One region of the Staphylococcus sp. EG-SA-2 genome, then DNA from elsewhere that is predicted to be linked to it. Evidence: predicted binding sites of a transcription regulator. Region 1 holds the regulator's gene; each other region holds the start of a gene.

Region 1 (6,442 bases):
TTTAGTTAAATGTCAGGACAATGAATATTCTATGTAAATATATTCTAATATCGAATATGTTTATTGAATCTATTTAGCTCACCTTCAAAGTAAGCATGTTCACCGTGAACAATCTTGTCTAATCCTATATTCGTTTCTTGTTCCGTAACAGATAATGGTGTAATTAATTTAATTACTTTCGCAATAATAAACGTCATGACGATACTAAAAATTACAACTGCTGTTACACATAATATTTGTACAAGTATAATATGTATGTCACCAGTATAAATAAAGCCATTCTCAATGTCAGGATTGGCTTTTTTACTTTGGAAAACTGCTGTTAAAACAGCACCAATAATACCACCAACACCATGAATACCAAATGCATCTAATGCATCATGATATTTTAGTTTTACCTTGATGTAATTAATGACAATATAACAACAGATACCTCCTATTAAAGCCATTATTGTTGCACTAAGATATGTTACATATCCTGCTGCAGGAGTAATAACAACTAATCCTGCTAATGCACCGAGTAAAAGTCCAAGTAAACTTGTCGTCTTTTTAAAAATATATTCTAAAATTAACCAACCTATAGCACCTGCACTGGCTGAAATGACAGTATTTGTAAATGCAAGCATCGCAATATTATCAAATGTAAAAGCACTACCTACATTAAATCCATACCAACCAATCCACACGAATATACCGCCAATCAACGTAATGATAAGATTATGTGGTGTTGATTCAGAATGTTTGTTTCCTTTTCCAATCATAATAGCTAATACTAAACCAGAAACACCTGATGTAATATGAACAACCGTACCTCCAGCGAAATCTAATACACCGAGTTTATTAATCCAACCGCCGCCCCAAACCCAATGTGCTACTGGACTGTATACAAGAGCAGTCCATATTACTACGAATAATAAATAAGGAATAAACTTCATTTTCTCAGCGATTGAACCAGATAAAATAGAAATTGCAATCGTACAAAACATCATTTGAAATAACATAAACAAAGCGAAAGGAATATGTGGGCTAATATCTTCTTGAGTCGCAAAACCTACATGATTAAGAAAAGTATATTCCCAATTTCCGAACCATAAATTCCCATTCCCAAAACTAATTGTAAAACCAACTGTTATCCATACAAATGTAACAAGCACAATTGCTGCCATACTTTGCATGACAGTATTAAGCGCATTTTTAGATTGAACTAACCCACCATAAAATAAACTTAATCCTGGTGTCATTAACCAAACTAATAATGTACACAAAAACATAAATATCGTATCGTTAAGATTCATACTTACCACTCCCTTGTTTTCATAATAATCTGACAATTTATAAAAAGCAAAAATGCGTTAAGTTTTATTACATCTTTTGAAATAAAATATGCCACACTATATAAAAATGATTTCATGAACTAAAACAAAAAAGACTACTTACTCACTTTTAAATTAGCGGAAGTAGCCATAGAATCTAATATCTATTTTATTGTTAAAATGATAACGTTAAACTTTTTGAATTGTAATTGTCCATGAAGCATTATCAATTTGTTCATAGTTTGTTATAGGATAACCATTTTCTGCAGCCCAATTTGGAATGGCTTCCGTCGCTTGCGTGCAATCAAAATCAATTTTTAATTCATCTCCAGATTGCAATGTTGCCATTTTCTTTTGCGCTTCAATTAACGGAAATGGACATACCATTCCTACTGTACCTAATTCGTGTATCATAATTATTTCTCCTTTTCCAATCACTTTTATTTGATCAACATCATTTGCATAATAATCTTCTATACTATTTGCGTTTGCTGTTTAACCTTTGCGGATTGTTGTTGTACTTTTTTCATTGGACGAACAAAGATAAAATGACTCATTGTCCATACACCAACTATCATCGATGCTAGCGCAATCCATCCTTGCCAAGTCATCGTTGCCGTTTCAACCAAACCGTTACCGATAGAACAACCACCAGCAACTGACGCACCAAATCCCATACATATGCCACCAATGGCACTGTTTCGTATTGTAATCTTGTCTGGCAATCGCCATTTAAATTCTCTTGATCCTCTAGCTGCAATATATGAACCAATGAAAATTCCTAGAACTAAAAAGACACCCCAATCAATAAATTTAGTTTCACCTGTAATCAAAAAGTGTACTAAATTTGCTGAAGGCGTTGTTATACCTAAACCGTCATTTCTTCCAGTTGATGCACTCATTGGCCAAGCTAAGAGTGCGATAAGTCCAATTACAATTGCTGCAATAAATGGATGGTATCGTTTTTCGAAAAGGTAATATCTAATACCTGTATAACGTTGCTTTAGTTTTGGAACAGCAACTCGAACTTTCTTATTATTGAGTGTTCTTACAACTAGAAAAATGGTGATTATAGTTAATATAACGACTAATCCCCAAAACGGAATGCCAGTTGTTTGAGACATATCACTATTTACATTCGTTGGTTGATTAATTTTATCCATTACTGGCTTTAAAATCCCTGTTTTAGTGATTGCTGCAGTAACAGCATATAATACTAATGCAATCCAACTACCAATTAGCCCTTCACCAGCGCGATACCAAGTACCTGTTGCACACCCTCCAGCCAATACTATTCCAATTCCAAAAATAAAAGAACCTATAATTGTTCCCAATATTGGAAAACTATGTGCAGGAATTTGTAAAATATCTGTTGCCGTCAAAATCAATAATCCTATACTTTGAATAGTAATAGCGATTAATAATGCATAGAACATCTTATTATTCTTTTGCACATACATATCTCGAAAGCCACCTGTTAAACAAAATCTTGTTCTTTGCATGACAAAACCTAAGAGTCCCCCGACAATTAAGCCACTAAAAATCATCCACATAATCCTAACCCCTCATTTCCGATAAGTTTAGTATGTATTATAGGTGATGATTTTCTTGTTTTCAACCTTATACACAATATTTTTGATATTTATATTATATTCATATAAGGAAGGCGATTAATTACGATTCATCATTATATCTCTACGTGTTAATTTATTAACCTATACTATATTTATCAACACAACAGTTTTTCCTTTCATTTTCAAACATAACAGAAAAAGCCTGAGACATACTTAGTCCCAGACTGTTCTATAATTAATTAAAGATATAACAAGGTTAATCATTCAAAGCTAACATCACATTTATTCACTGTAATTTTTCATAAAGAATAATAATGACTGTAATTCTATACCTAAGTCAATTTGATGTACTTGCACATCTGAAGGCGTATTAATTCTACCAGGAGTGAAGTTTAAAATACCTTTCACACCAGCTTGGACGAGTTCATCTGCAACTTTCTGTGCAACTCTTTCTGGTGTAGTTAGAATCACAACATCTATTTCTTCCTTCTTCAATGTTGTTATTAATTCATCGTTATCTTTTACAATAACGTTCCCTATTTTCTGGCCAATAACATCTTCTTTTACGTCAAACGCTTCTGTAATCGTCATATCGTCATGTATTGAAAAGTTATATGTGAGCAAAGCTTTCCCTAGGTTCCCAACTCCGACAATTGCGATTTTGATCATGTCACTCTCGCTTAGTTCAGATTTAAAGAAATCCAATAAACTATCTATATTATATCCGTACCCTTTTTTACCTAATTCGCCAAAATATGAAAAGTCACGACGAATTGTTGCCGAGTCAATTTGTAACGCATCGCTAATCGCTTTTGAATTTACACGATCTATACCTTTAGATTTTAATGAACTGACAAATCTATAATATAACGGCAAACGTTTTAAAGTTGCTCGAGGAATTTTAACTTGGTCACTCATTCGCTATTTCCTCCTTCGTGTTTGAATGAATTATATCTATGTATTCAAACGAGTTAGAGCGTAATTGTTAGATTATTAAAAAACAAATAATTGATTACAATGAATACCTAAATATTATACATTATTGAATTTTAAAAATAAATATCTTAGTTTCAAGACGGCGTTTTATACTGTAAAATGGTTATTAATGTAATAATTACGACTTTTTTCATAAGTTAATAAAATTTGAGAAAGACGAAAGGTGAAGATCGAATGATACTTTTACAACTCAATCATATATCAAAATCGTTCGATGGTGAAGATATATTTACTGATGTTGATTTTGAAGTAAAAACTGGTGAACGAATTGGTATCGTAGGAAGAAATGGCGCCGGTAAATCAACATTGATGAAAATTATAGCTGGTGTAGAAAACTATGATTCTGGAAATGTGTCAAAAATTAAAAACTTAAAACTAGGTTATTTAACTCAACAAATGACTTTAAATTCTAATGCAACAGTTTTTGAAGAAATGTCAAAACCATTTGAACATATTAAACGAATGGAAAGCTTAATCAAAGAAGAAACAGATTGGTTATCAAAACATGCAAATGATTACGATAGTGATACATATAAAACACATATGTCCCGTTATGAATCTTTATCGAATCAATTTGAACAATTAGAAGGGTATCAATATGAAAGTAAAATTAAAACAGTACTTCACGGGTTAAATTTTAGTGAAGAAGATTTCAATAAACCTATCAATGATTTTAGCGGTGGCCAAAAAACACGTTTATCTTTAGCTCAAATGCTATTAAACGAACCTGATTTATTACTTTTAGATGAACCTACTAACCACTTAGATTTAGAAACGACAAAGTGGCTTGAAGATTATCTACGTTATTTTAAAGGTGCAATCGTCATCATCAGCCATGATCGTTACTTTTTAGATAAAATAGTTACTCAAATTTATGATGTGGCTTTAGGTGATGTCAAACGCTATGTTGGTAATTACGAGGAATTTATACAGCAACGGGATTTATATTATCAAAAACGAATGCAAGAATATGAAAGTCAACAAGCAGAAATAAAACGATTAGAAACTTTTGTTGAGAAAAATATTACCCGTGCTTCAACAAGTGGAATGGCAAAAAGTAGACGTAAGATTTTAGAAAAAATGGAACGCATTGATAAACCAATGTTAGATGCCAAAAGTGCAAATATTCAATTTGGCTTTGACCGGAATACAGGTAATGACGTCATGCATGTAAAAAATTTAGAAATCGGTTATCAAACTGCAATTACCAAACCTATCAGTATAGAGGTCTCTAAAGGCGATCATATAGCAATCATTGGGCCAAATGGTATTGGAAAATCGACCTTAATTAAAACTATTGCTAATCAACAAAAAGCGCTTAATGGCGATATTACTTTCGGCGCAAATTTACAAATTGGTTATTATGATCAAAAGCAAGCAGAATTTAAATCTAGTAAAACGATTTTAGATTATGTGTGGGATCAATATCCGTTAATGAATGAAAAAGATATTCGAGCAGTTCTTGGACGTTTCTTATTTGTACAAGACGATGTTAAAAAGATAATTAATGATTTATCTGGTGGTGAAAAAGCACGTTTACAACTAGCACTACTTATGTTGCAACGTGACAATGTACTTATTTTAGATGAACCTACCAACCACCTCGATATAGATTCAAAAGAAATGTTAGAGCAAGCACTCCAACATTTTGAAGGAACAATACTATTTGTTTCCCATGATCGTTACTTTATTAACCAATTAGCAAACAAGGTATTTGATTTAACAATTGATGGCGGAAAGATGTATTTAGGAGATTATCAATATTACATTGAAAAAGTTGAGGAAGCCGAAGCGTTGAAAGCGCACCAAGAAGAACAGTCAGTTAACGTACAAGCACATAAAAAGTCTATGGAACAATCGTCGTATCATAACCAAAAAGAACAAAGACGTGAACAACGCAAACTTGAACGACAAATATCCGAGTGTGAAAATGAAATAGAAACTTTAGAGACTACTATCTTACAAATAGACGAGCAATTAACCCAACCAGAAGTGTATAACAATCCACAAAAAGCAAACGAATTAGCTATCCAAAAACAAGATAGCGAACAAAAATTAGAACACGCTATGTCTAAATGGGAAGAATTACAACAAAAACTATAAAAATATACATAACTCTAACTGTAAATTCGCTATAGTTAGAGTTATTTTTTTACAAATTTTAATTTTTTTATTCACAATAAAAACGCTGATATTATAGCTATCCACAGACTTATCCTAGTTATCCACAAGTAAATTAACACTAATCAATTATTTATTTTCTGTTTTCCCACCTGATATCCACAATAAATGACGTTATCAACACCTTTTATCCACAAGTTATTCACTCTTTGTTGATAAGTACGCATGTTCTCTATTGACATTGTTTTTATCAAAATTCATTGTTAAGACACTTTCTTTATGAAATAATAATATTATTGAAGTATATTTTTATTATTATTAAAAATAAATAAGGAGATACTTATGAGCACAAATCAAACATTTTTAATATTTGTTATAGCAATTATTCTACTTACATCTGTAATAGGAATTGTTGGACGATACATGAGTCGTCAACGT
Region 2 (6,442 bases), on a different contig from region 1:
GATGGAATCGTGCTGAAGAAATTTGGGAAGAGCCGGTCGATAAAGAAAATATTGATTCTCAAGGTATGACGAAATGGGAGATCTTTAAAAAATATATCCTGGGAAATCCTGTTATATGGATTCTATGTGTTTCAAACGTCTTTGTATACATTGTACGAATCGGTATTGATAACTGGGCACCGTTATATGTGTCAGAGCATTTACACTTTAGTAAAGGCGATGCAGTTAATACGATATTCTACTTTGAAATTGGTGCATTAGTTGCAAGTTTATTATGGGGCTACGTATCAGACTTATTAAAAGGTCGTCGTGCAATTGTAGCTATTGGCTGTATGTTTATGATTACATTTGTTGTCTTATTCTACACAAATGCTACAAGTGTCATGATGGTTAACATTTCATTGTTTGCATTAGGTGCGTTAATCTTTGGTCCGCAATTATTAATTGGTGTATCATTGACTGGTTTTGTTCCTAAAAATGCCATCAGTGTAGCAAACGGAATGACAGGTTCATTCGCGTATCTATTCGGTGACTCAATGGCGAAAGTTGGTTTGGCGGCTATTGCTGATCCAACACGTAACGGTTTAAACATCTTTGGATATACATTAAGTGGATGGACAGATGTTTTCATCGTCTTCTATGTTGCATTATTCCTAGGCATGATTCTATTAGGAATCGTTGCTTTCTATGAAGAAAAGAAAATTAGAAGTTTAAAAATTTAATATAAATCGGATTAAAAGTATCGCCAATCTATTGCAATATAGTTGGCAATCCTGCCCCGACGGCATGTGCGTGAAGAGATGAAAGATACTGCTTCTACCCTTGCAAATATATCATCTCTATGTCTCGGGGCAGATCATAATTCCCTGTTATGAAGTATCCTTATTTGCCCGACTTAGGGTGACTCAATGAATTTACTCCTTACAATAAAGACATATAGCGGTGTCAATATTGTAGGGAGTATTGTTTTATATTTAAACTCTCTAAAAAGCGGACTGAAAGAAAAGTGAAAACTTCTCTATCAGTCCGCTTTTTCATAGAACAAAATGTAGGCGCCATAATCATTAGTTATGTGCTAATCTATTTAGCTTGCTTACAATAATCACTTGGCGACATTTGTAAATATTTTTTAAAATGATAGCTAAACATTTTATACTCTGAAAAGCCTACTTTGTCTGCAATTTCATAGTGTTTGTAATGTCGATCTAACAATTGCAGAGATTGTAAAATACGATAGCGATTTAAATAATCGACAATTGTAATACCAACATGATCTTTAAATGTTCGCATCGCATACGATTCACTAACATCGATATGTTGAATTAAATCTGAAACAGTCACTTTCGTTTGATAAGATTGCTTAATTTGATCAACAATCTGATTTACATAATAATCATCGTATTCTACTTTTAATAGTGGTTGGAAGGCATCATGACAAGATGCTAAGCTACGGCCGTTCTGTGATTGTTGCTCTAATAAGGTACGGACAAGTCTTCCTAAAATAACTTCTAATTGTGCATGGTCTACTGGTTTTAATAAATAATCAAGAACATGATGTTGAATGCCGGCTTTCATATATTCAAAGTCATCGTAACTCGATAATATGATGACATTACAATCTAGAAGCGCAATATCATTGAGTAAATCGACGCCATTTTTACGTGGCATACGAATATCAGTAATTACTAATTCTGGCTGATGTTGTTGAATTAGTGATAATGCTTCAACACCATCTTTAGCAGTGTATATTGTATTGAAATGATAGTCTCCCCAAGGAATGATTTGCTTTAAACCTTCTCGAATAATTCGTTCATCATCACAAATAACTACCTTAAACATCTACATTCCCCCTTGAAAGTGGTATTTTATAACAAATTAACGTACCTTGATTACGCTTTGAAAAAATATGAAGTCGTGCATGTGAACCATATTGAATCATTGCTTTATTGTGTAAATGATTTAATCCCAAATGCTTAGTATCAAATACATCATTATTAAGAGATTGGCGTACATATTGCAGGCGAGATGACGACATCCCGATACCATTGTCGCAAACTAAAACATGTAAATTCTGACGTGCCAATGTCAGGCGTATAGTAATGTCCAATGACTCAGTATCTCTACCATGTTTAATAGCATTTTCTATGAGTGGCTGAAGCATCATTTTACCAATTGTCTGGTGACGCGCTTCTTCAGAACTTTCAATATGGAGCTTAATCATGTCATCAAAACGGATGTTTTGTATTGCAACATACTGTTCAATGTAGTTCAACTCTTCGTTTAATTCCACTGTATGTGAGTTTGTACGTAATGAGTAACGTAACATTTGCGATAATTGTTGGACCACAGTTTGTGCTAATTTCGGAGATAACGTAATTAAATATTGTATTGTTTGCATCGTATTGAATAGGAAATGAGGCTGGAATTGGCGTTCTATTTCCTTTAACTGAATATCACGCAAGCGACGTTCTGTATGCTCGATAGAATGGATCAGTTGCTCATTTGATTCAAATAAATCGTAAATATAATTATTAATTTCTTCTAGTTCACTGTTGTTTTTTAAAGGCGTATATGTACCTAGATGACGATTTTTGGCATAGTAAATTTTTTGAATAATCGTTTCGATATCTTTTGTTTGTCGTTTAGCCATATTATCTGCGCTAATGAAACCAAATATTACTAGTAAAACAAGAACTACGGCCATAACAATTAACAACGTGATACCATCTTCAATGTTTTCATGTATATCTTTATAAATAATGAGACGATGGTCAGCATGGTTTAATTTTACAGATTCATTCATAAATCCGAATTGTTGCGGTCTATACTTTTCACCTATAGTAAAACGGTCATCGTTGGCGTATAAAATATTGTCATATTGATCAACGATAAGTGCGAATTGTCGGCTATCTTTCTTAATTTCACTTAAACGTGGGGTGTTAGCCATATAAATTTTAAGCATATATGTACTATTATTGAATTTAAGCTGATGCGTTGAAAATAAATACATATTTTTAGTGTTTAAATGTTCATAATTATTGGTTATAAACTGATTTGGTCCAGATAATTCATAATAAAGTGTTGCGGGCTGTTGGTGTATTAATTTTAATAATTCACGTTTTGTAGCGGTAACATCATGATGATTTGTTAAATCGAGCTCTTGAAACGAATTATTATGCTGTGTAATAAATGTCTGAATCTGCTTTTCAGTGTGATGTAAAGATGACTGACTTTCATCAACATGTTGATGAATCGTACGATGCTCAATCCAAATATAGATGGCATAGAAGCTTACTAGTCCAATAATAATGACTAAAAATACTGGAAAAATAGTAGACGCAAATAACGATCGTCTCAATTGATGTCTATAAGGTTTGTATGCCGTCATTGAATCATCTCCAAAAATTTATGATGTGGAATGTCCGGTAATTTAGATTTCGGTATTAAAGGTATGTTCTTAAGATTTTCGATAGACTGATCGCTTTGTTCACTAACATCCTTTCGAATTGACTTGGCATCGAACTCTGCAACTAATCGTTGTTGTACTGAGCGGCTTGTTAAATATTGCACTAACTTTTTACGCTTAGGATGAGGGTGTGCATTTTTAACTAAAGCAATACCATCAACATTTAACATTGTTCCTTCAATTGGATAAACGATTGATACAGGATAACCTTTGTTTTTCCATGTGCGTGCATCTTGTTCGTAGCTTAGACCTGCGTAATATTTACCTTTTGCAACATCTTCAATGACTTTAGACGTCTTTGACAGTTGCATCGCATGGTTTTGGAATTGATGCACATCACTTACTCGATGATGCATGCTATAAATAGCGCGCATATGTTGATAGCCTGTCGTTGTTGTATTTGGATTTGAGTACGCAATTTTACCTTTAAGTATAGGTTGTAATAAATCTTGATAACCTCGAATCTTAATATCTCCTTGTAAATCTGAATTCACTACTATAACTGTTGGCATTAATAGAAAACTAGTAACATATTTATTGTTCGAGCGATAATCCTCTAATTGCTGTGTTACAGATGTATCTTGATAGGGAACAAAATCTTCTGGATGATCAATTGTTTCTGATAACACACCACCCATAAAGACGTCACCACGCTCCGAAAAATCTTCGTTATGCAAGTTTGAAAGCAGTACTTGAGTAGATCCATGTTTGATTTCAATTTTGACATGCTCTTGTTTTTCAAATTCATTTAAAATTGGACGAATCAAGTTTGATTGATACGGAGAATAAACTGTTAATACATTTTTATCTGATTCAGAGTGACGCGTATTAGCGCATGCTGATAAAAAAATGAGAAATAATAGCAAGATATAAATTTTTGATTTCATGATATCCCATCAATTCTATGTATATTTTAATACAATAATTTTAGCAATAAATGACGCATAAGTAATGTTAAATATTTAGAAATGTTTAAAGATGACTTGTTAAGACGTTGCAAATGTTGTGATAGCACAAAATTTTTGTTTGTCAAGACGATTTACCGAGGCTGTAAAATCAAACTGTTATATTTTATTTGTAGCTGTTATATAAAAATCGGCAAGATATTGAACGGTTCAAAAGTGAATTTTTACGTCAATAAAAGTATTTAATCCAGTCTCTTCATATATAAAAGTAAATCTTTCTAAGTGTTGATTTAACGCTTATCAACAATCATTTTTTATAAACAAATATATACTCCTAAATTAACTTTTAAAGCAATGAAAATAGTGAACATTATAACTGTTGTGTAACAGAATGCAATTAGCATATTACTGTTACACAAATTAGTACAGTTTCTATGTTTTGACATACATTTGATGAAAATTGTACATAATTTATGTGAAAAAAATCACAACAAACATGCTACAATGACTATGAAAACGTTAACATAGCATTTCAAATTCACAACATTATACAGATGGAGGCGTTTAGTATGTTAGAAACAAATAAAAATCATGCAACAGCTTGGCAAGGATTTAAAAATGGAAGATGGAACAGACACGTAGATGTAAGAGAGTTTATCCAATTAAACTACACTCTTTATGAAGGTAATGATTCATTTTTAGCAGGACCAACAGAAGCAACTTCTAAACTTTGGGAACAAGTAATGCAGTTATCGAAAGAAGAACGTGAACGTGGCGGCATGTGGGATATGGACACGAAAGTAGCTTCAACAATCACATCTCATGATGCTGGTTATTTAGACAAAGATTTAGAAACAATTGTAGGTGTACAAACTGAAAAGCCATTCAAACGTTCAATGCAACCATTCGGTGGTATTCGTATGGCGAAAGCAGCTTGTGAAGCTTACGGTTACGAATTAGACGAAGAAACTGAAAAAATCTTTACAGATTATCGTAAAACACATAACCAAGGTGTATTCGATGCATATTCTAGAGAAATGTTGAACTGCCGTAAAGCAGGTGTAATCACTGGTTTACCTGATGCATACGGACGTGGACGTATTATCGGTGACTATCGTCGTGTAGCTTTATATGGTGTAGATTTCTTAATGGAAGAAAAAATGCACGACTTCAACACGATGTCTACAGAAATGTCAGAAGATGTAATTCGTTTACGTGAAGAATTATCAGAACAATATCGTGCATTAAAAGAATTAAAAGAACTTGGACAAAAATATGGTTTCGATTTAAGCCGTCCAGCAGAAAACTTCAAAGAAGCAGTTCAATGGTTATACTTAGCATACCTTGCTGCAATTAAAGAACAAAACGGTGCAGCAATGAGTTTAGGTCGTACATCAACATTCTTAGATATCTATGCTGAACGTGACCTTAAAGCAGGCGTTATTACTGAAAGCGAAGTTCAAGAAATTATTGACCACTTCATCATGAAATTACGTATTGTTAAATTTGCTCGTACACCTGATTACAATGAATTATTCTCTGGAGACCCAACTTGGGTAACTGAATCTATCGGTGGTGTAGGTATTGACGGACGTCCACTTGTTACGAAAAACTCATTCCGTTTCTTACACTCATTAGATAACTTAGGTCCAGCTCCAGAACCAAACTTAACAGTATTATGGTCAGTACGTTTACCTGACAACTTCAAAACATACTGTGCAAAAATGAGTATTAAAACAAGTTCTATCCAATATGAAAATGATGACATTATGCGCGAAAGCTATGGCGATGACTATGGTATCGCATGTTGTGTATCAGCGATGACAATTGGTAAACAAATGCAATTCTTCGGTGCACGTGCGAACTTAGCTAAAACATTACTTTACGCAATCAATGGTGGTAAAGATGAAAAATCTGGTGCACAAGTTGGTCCAAACTTCGAAGGTATTAACAGCGAAGTATTAGAATATGACGAAGTATTCAAGAAATTTGATCAAATGATGGATTGGCTAGCAGGTGTTTACATTAACTCATTAAATGTTATTCACTACATGCACGATAAATACAGCTA
Region 3 (6,442 bases), on a different contig from region 1:
GCTGCTGTTTCAACGCCTTTTAAAATCAAGAAATGGACACCCCAGAGTAGTAACGAGGCGACAATAATACTTGGTAATGTGTTGCCTCCTTTAAAAATCGGGAAAAAGTTACCTACTGCTGACATCAATAGTGTTGCATAGGCAACATTGCCTAAAAACGCTGAGAACCAATATCCCCAAGCACTGATAAATCCTACAAAATCGCCAAATCCTGCTTGAGCATAACTATAAATACCACCGTCTAGCTCCGGCCGTTCATTGGTTAAATTTTGAAATACGAACGCTAATGAAATCATTCCTATAGCTGTAATAATCCAACCAATAATAATGGCTAATCCACCGGCTTTACCGCCCATATCAGACATTATATTGAACGCACCGCCACCAATCATGGATCCTATAACTAGTCCAATTAAAGAAGATTTACTGAGTTTGTTATCTCCTGATTCGTTCATATTCATTTCTCCTTTAATACCAATATGAGGTGTCTGTACATGACACTTATATCATCAGACACATCATATTCATATCGTTCCATTTAGTGATTAACTCCCCAATGTTGCTGCCATTACTGCCTTAATTGTATGCATTCTATTTTCAGCTTGATCAAACACTTTTGAATGTTCACTTCTAAAGATTTGGTCTGTAACTTCCATTTCAGCTAATCCATATTTTTCATAAATTTCTTGTCCATAAAGTGTATTTGTATCATGGAATGCTGGTAAACAATGTAAGAATATCGTTGAATCTTTACCTGTTAAATCAAACATCTGTTGATTCACTTGATAGTCTTTTAATAAATTAATACGTTGTTCAAATTCACTTTCTTCACCCATCGATACCCAAACATCTGTATATATAGCATCTGTATTTTCAACTGCTTCTGCAATATTATCCGTAATCATGATTGAACCACCATATTGACTCGCTTTTTCTTTTGCAATATCAACATATGCCTCTTTTGGATTTAATGATTTAGGTGTACAAATTCTTACATTAACACCTAACATAGCACCTGCTACCATTAATGAATGCGCAATATTATTACGTCCATCTCCAACGTAAGTTAAGTTTATTCCTTCTAGATATCCAAAATTCTCTTTTATTGTCATAAAATCAGCTAACATTTGTGTAGGATGCCAATCGTCTGTTAATCCATTCCACACCGGTACACCAGAGAACTTCGCTAAATCTTCAACAGCTTGTTGTGAAAAACCACGGAATTCAATACCATCGAACATTCTACCTAATACTTTCGCAGTATCCTCTACAGATTCTTTTTTGCCTAATTGAATATCATTTTTCCCTAAAAATTCTGGATGCGCACCTAAATCAATAGACGCAACTGTAAACGCTGCACGCGTTCTCGTCGAATTCTTTTCGAATAGTAGTGCAATATTTTTTCCAGATAAGTAGTGATGCTTAATACCGTTTTTCTTATACTCTTTTAATGTAATTGCAAAATCAATAAGTCCTTCGAATTCTGCTTTGGTAAAATCACTTTCTTTTAATAATGATCTGCCTTTTAAATCATACGGTTTTTGAATTTCTGTCATTATTTTCACCCTCGCTTCTATAATTTATTACGTTAAATGTCTTCTCTGAATAGTGGTTGACTCATACATCTAGGGCCCCCACGTCCACGTACCAGCTCGCTACCAGATATTTCAATGACTTTTATGCCTTTTTGTCTCAATAAATCATTCGATACATAGTTTCTATCGTAAGTCACTACAACGCCTGGTCTTATACATAATGTATTTGAGCCATCATTCCATTGCTCTCTAGCACCATCAATGACATCACCATTTCCTGTTGGAATGAATTGGATATCATCTATACCTAGTACGTCTTCTAAAGTATCTTTTAAATGACTAGATTGTTTGATGGCAATATCTTTATTTACGTCATCATATTCAATAATAAATATATTCATATTGCCTTCTGCCTTTAAAATGGCTGAATGCATTGTAAATTTGTCATAATCTATCATTGTAAATACTGTATCTAAGTGCATAAAAGTTCGACTAGTTGGAATTTCAATTGCTACTACTTTTTTAAACGTCGCCTGCGGATTTTCAAAAATACGTCGCGCTAACTTTTCAATAGCTTGTGCAGATGTACGTTCTGAAACGCCTATAGCCAAGACATCTTTAGATAAAACAAGTTCATCGCCGCCTTCAATATTGAATGGGCAATCTCGATCTAACCAGATTGGAATATTCGCATCTTTAAATCTAGGATGATGCTTTACAATATATTGAATAAATATTGATTCTCGTCGTCGTGCTCTCCAGAACATCCGATTGATTGTTATACCGTGTCCTATTGAGGCTTGTGGATCTCTAGTAAAATAAAGGTTTGGCATTGGATCTAAATAGAATGGATACTTATCATCCATGTACTCTACTAGATGTGTACATTTCGGATTAATTTCTTCCTTACGTACCCCTGACATTATTTTATCTACAAGTTCTTGATTAGAAAGTGTCGCAAATAATGTCTTAATTTCTTCTTCATGACCTAATATTGTTTTTTTAGACTCTGCTAATACATCATCAATAAATTCACTTCTTACTTGAGGATTTTCAATACTTTCAGCTGCTAACTTCTCAAGGTAAAGTACTTCAACACCCTCTTCTCTTAGCACCTGCGCAAAATGGTCATGCTCTTTTTGAGCTACTTCTAAATATGGAATATCATCAAATAGTAATCCATCTAAATAATCAGGTACTAAATTTTCTAATTCTTTTCCAGGACGCTTAAGTAACACAGTTTTTAAAGCTCCAATTTCGCTATTTACTTTAATTGGACCATCTGTCATGTCTATTTCCTCCTTTTATCTTTGAATTCATTTAGAGTATAGACAATCTTCAAACGCTTACATGTGATTATATTCACATAAAGAAAGTCGAAAATTTCATATCTTTTTGTTATACAATACATAATAATGGATTTTTATACATAAATAAAGGTGTTTTGGGTCAAAATATACATTTTTTATTCAAAAAGACCCACAAAAACACGTTGTATAAAGTTTTTTATACAGTCAAATGAATGACTATGAATTCTTTCTTTCCATAAAAAAACGCGTACACAAGTTAATATTTGGTAACTAACTTGTGTACACGTGATACGAAACTAATTTTTATTATTCATTTGATACATGTCTATTTAAATAATTTTGCATATACGTATTCTGCCATATCATTTGAGGCAGTTAAGATTAATGTAGTGTCATTTCCACTCACCGTACCTAATATCTCTTCTATATTTAGCTGATCGATAAAATAGTTTATGCCTTGGGCGAAACCAGGTGAGGTTTTAACGATAATGTATGAACCATTGATGATTGAACTTAGAACTTCATGTTCACAATAGTGTCTAAACTTTTCTCTCATCTCTTGTTCTGTTTGATTATTAATAGCTTTATAAATCCATGTTTCACAATCGATAGGGACACGATATATATTAAGTTCTTTCAAGTCTTTAGCAATTGTTGTTGCACTATATCTTACACCAAAATATTCTTCAATATATGAAATGATTTGTTCTTTTTTATAAATCTTATGCTTTTTAACTATTGTAGAAACAATTTCTAATCGTTTACTTTTCTTCATATTGTAAACTCCTTTGGTAGTTACGTTTCTTGTATTAAAAAATAAATTCATGCATGTTTCATTTATAATTTAACACTTTGTTTTGCAAAAGATAATAAAAATACATGTAAATTTTTTGTGACAACTTTTAAAATGAATTTTGTATTCTAAGTCAGCATTTAATTATCACATATCTACTACTTGTAATGATTTTAGACTGCCGAGTAGTCTTTCGGCAGACAACCCTCACACTCCTCTCATCTAATTACAAAGAGAGGGTATACCTACAAAGTCAATTATCAATGTAGGTATACCCCATATATAAGCTGTATTTAAAATTTAATTATTTATAAGTGTTTAACATTACTTCTTCTTGTTTATATATTTTTACTCCACGCCTACTTCATTCCATGCTTCATACACCTGTTCAGCTGTTTGCTCGTCATATAAATCTTTAGCCGCTTGGTATAATGCATCTTTACAATCTTTGAAGTTTGAATTACTTGTTAAGTATTCCGTTAATGCTCGGTAGTAAATTTGTTCTGATTTAGATTTCCCTATTGCTTGAATCACGTTATAAGCTGCTTTATTTGGAATTCCAGAATTCGTATGTACGCCACCATTATCTTTTTCAGTGAATACATAGTCTTTCATATGAGCTGGTTGACCAAATTGTTCTGGGTTTGACATGCTGCGTAAAGCGTCCCCCTCTTTTCCAGGTGTGTAGACATCTTCACCCATTAAGAAATCCTCGTCATCTACAAAGTATCCAAAAACATCTGAAAAGCTTTCATTTAGAGCGCCTGACTGGTCCTTATATTCTAAGTTCGCAGTCTCTTGTGTCACACCGTGTGTTAATTCGTGTGCCACTACGTCATTTGCACCCGATAAACTTGTGAATGTGCGACCATCACCATCACCATAGATCATTTTGTCACCAATCCATGCGGCATTATTTCTGTTATCTTGACCACCGTAGTTATTAACATGCGTTAATGAAACAATTGGACTACCTTGGTTGTCATATGATTCACGACCAAATGTGTCTTTGTAATAATCATATGTTTGTTTAGCGTAATAATTTGCATCTACGCCAGCACGTTGCTCATCTTTTACGAAGTTTTCATCTTCATTAGTAATCAATGTTGCTTGACCTGTTTGATCATTAAAGCTAAATGCTGATAATTTACCTTGATGCGTTAAATCTTCTAGGCTAAATCCACCGTCAATACTATTGATATTGATATCTTTTGTATCGCCAAGTACACCTTTTCCTTTACCAGTTTCTGCAGCTTCTTTAACTAAGTTCATTTTTTCTAAAATTTCGCCAGTTTGAGCATCAATTTTAACTTTCCAATGTGAAATTTCTGGTGTCACTGTAATTAACTCAACATTATAAACGTATTTATTACTGTCACCATCGATTTCAACTTTGTTTTCTTTAATGACTTTATCTTTAAGATTTTTCGCTTTATGCTTATCAATCTTAACTGCTTTAAATGCTTTGTCGGCTGCGTCATCTTTACTTAATGTCACTTTATTCGTTGGCTTTACTTTCTTCGCATCAGTATCCCCATTGATTAAAACGACTTTTCCTGATTTGTCTGCGTGTACTTTCACTTCTTTGTCAGGTGCATGAACACCATCAACACTCGGTTGCAATGTATAATGCGTAAATCCTTTTTTATCAGTTTTTACATCAGTAACAGCGTAATCTTGATAAATATTTTTTACATTTTCGGATTTAGGCAATTCTTTTAATGCTTTGACCGCATCACTCTTTTGAGTCACCTCAAATTTAATATCAGAATTAGCTGGTTTATTTTTTGAATCAATCGCTAATGCTGCTGGTGATAAAGTGCTCAACAATGTTACTGCTGCCATACTTGTAAATGCATATCTTGAAAATTTCCTCACATTTCATTCCTCCTGAAATCTTAAAAACAGCTTATAAATAAAATATTAATTTAATTTTTCAGAAAAGTAAATGATTATTTCTATTTATTTCGATACTTTTTGTTCGTTGATTTTATTTATTGATTCTTTTCTTTTTTAAAAATGTTATCTGTAACTAAATAAAATTTTAAAAATTGAGCTTAATTATATTTTAAAATTTATCAAGGCTTTATTTTTGTGAAAATATTAACAAATACAAAATAGTGCTCTATATACTTAATCAATGCTTGAAATATGTGAGATAACTATTTAAATAATCATGATCAAATAAACATTTTTATCAATTTCAAACAACTATGTAAGACGCAATAATCGTTATTATTTAATAAAAAAGACTAGAATGCGGTATCTCTCCTCACACTCTAGCCTTAATATGCCATTATTTTATTTACTTGTTTTGTATGGTGTATGTCCAACTGTTACTTCGACAACTCTATTATGATCAACGACAAACCAGATGCCTAATGTCTTTTTAGCATTTTGATAGTAAAAAATACCGCTATCAGCTTCCTTTGTTTTACCATTTTCTTTTTTCAAGTCCTTGCCATAAGCTTTTTGGATATCTTTTAATGAAATATTATTTTTAACTACAAATTGCAATTGACTTGCTTCGTTTCCTTTTGCAGAAACACCTTTAAAAGTTTGATCATATTTCTCTACTTTTTTTATCGTATTCGTTTTAGCTAATTTAATACCATTGAATTTCACATTATCATACTTAATCGCGTTAATAAAATTCTTATCCAGAATAAAATTAGCATTATTACCAATATAACCATTATAAGTATAATATGGGGTTATTGCTGCCTGTGCCTGTTTACTTGTTGGCGCCGAATTTTCAACAACTGTTACTCCAATCAGTGTGCCCAATGCTAATGTTGCTGCTA

The links. Region 1 encodes Rex, which represses fermentation and respiration genes when NADH is low (regulators of the CRP and FNR family bind a similar motif). Its sites were predicted from a motif close to TTGTGAAATATTTCACAA; they were not measured.
Region 2: pflB (formate C-acetyltransferase) is a predicted target of Rex. The motif match lies at 4,845-4,862, and genes of this name have one in related genera.
Region 3: arcA (arginine deiminase) is a predicted target of Rex. The motif match lies at 2,886-2,903, and genes of this name have one in related genera.

What each region holds. Positions count from the first base shown of each region.
Region 1 is NZ_JACYHC010001282.1:1,206-7,647, reverse strand. Features, by position in the region: gene IDG60_RS20730 (ammonium transporter) at 45-1,295, opposite strand; gene IDG60_RS20725 (sulfurtransferase TusA family protein) at 1,503-1,727, opposite strand; gene IDG60_RS20720 (YeeE/YedE family protein) at 1,787-2,866, opposite strand; gene IDG60_RS20715 (redox-sensing transcriptional repressor Rex) at 3,170-3,805, opposite strand; gene IDG60_RS20710 (ABC-F family ATP-binding cassette domain-containing protein) at 4,058-5,986, shown strand; gene IDG60_RS20705 (hypothetical protein) at 6,130-6,258, opposite strand; partial or broken gene IDG60_RS20700 (MutS family DNA mismatch repair protein) at 6,347-6,442, shown strand, end outside.
Region 2 is NZ_JACYHC010000740.1:2,550-8,991, forward strand. Features, by position in the region: gene uhpT (hexose-6-phosphate:phosphate antiporter) at 1-722, shown strand, start outside; gene IDG60_RS13485 (response regulator transcription factor) at 1,081-1,839, opposite strand; gene IDG60_RS13490 (sensor histidine kinase) at 1,832-3,388, opposite strand; gene IDG60_RS13495 (ABC transporter substrate-binding protein) at 3,385-4,353, opposite strand; gene pflB (formate C-acetyltransferase) at 4,941-6,442, shown strand, end outside.
Region 3 is NZ_JACYHC010001126.1:403-6,844, reverse strand. Features, by position in the region: gene arcD (arginine-ornithine antiporter) at 1-455, opposite strand, end outside; gene argF (ornithine carbamoyltransferase) at 546-1,556, opposite strand; gene arcA (arginine deiminase) at 1,589-2,824, opposite strand; gene IDG60_RS18645 (hypothetical protein) at 3,001-3,135, opposite strand; gene IDG60_RS18640 (arginine repressor) at 3,171-3,620, opposite strand; gene aur (zinc metalloproteinase aureolysin) at 3,987-5,516, opposite strand; gene isaB (immunodominant staphylococcal antigen IsaB) at 5,940-6,442, opposite strand, start outside.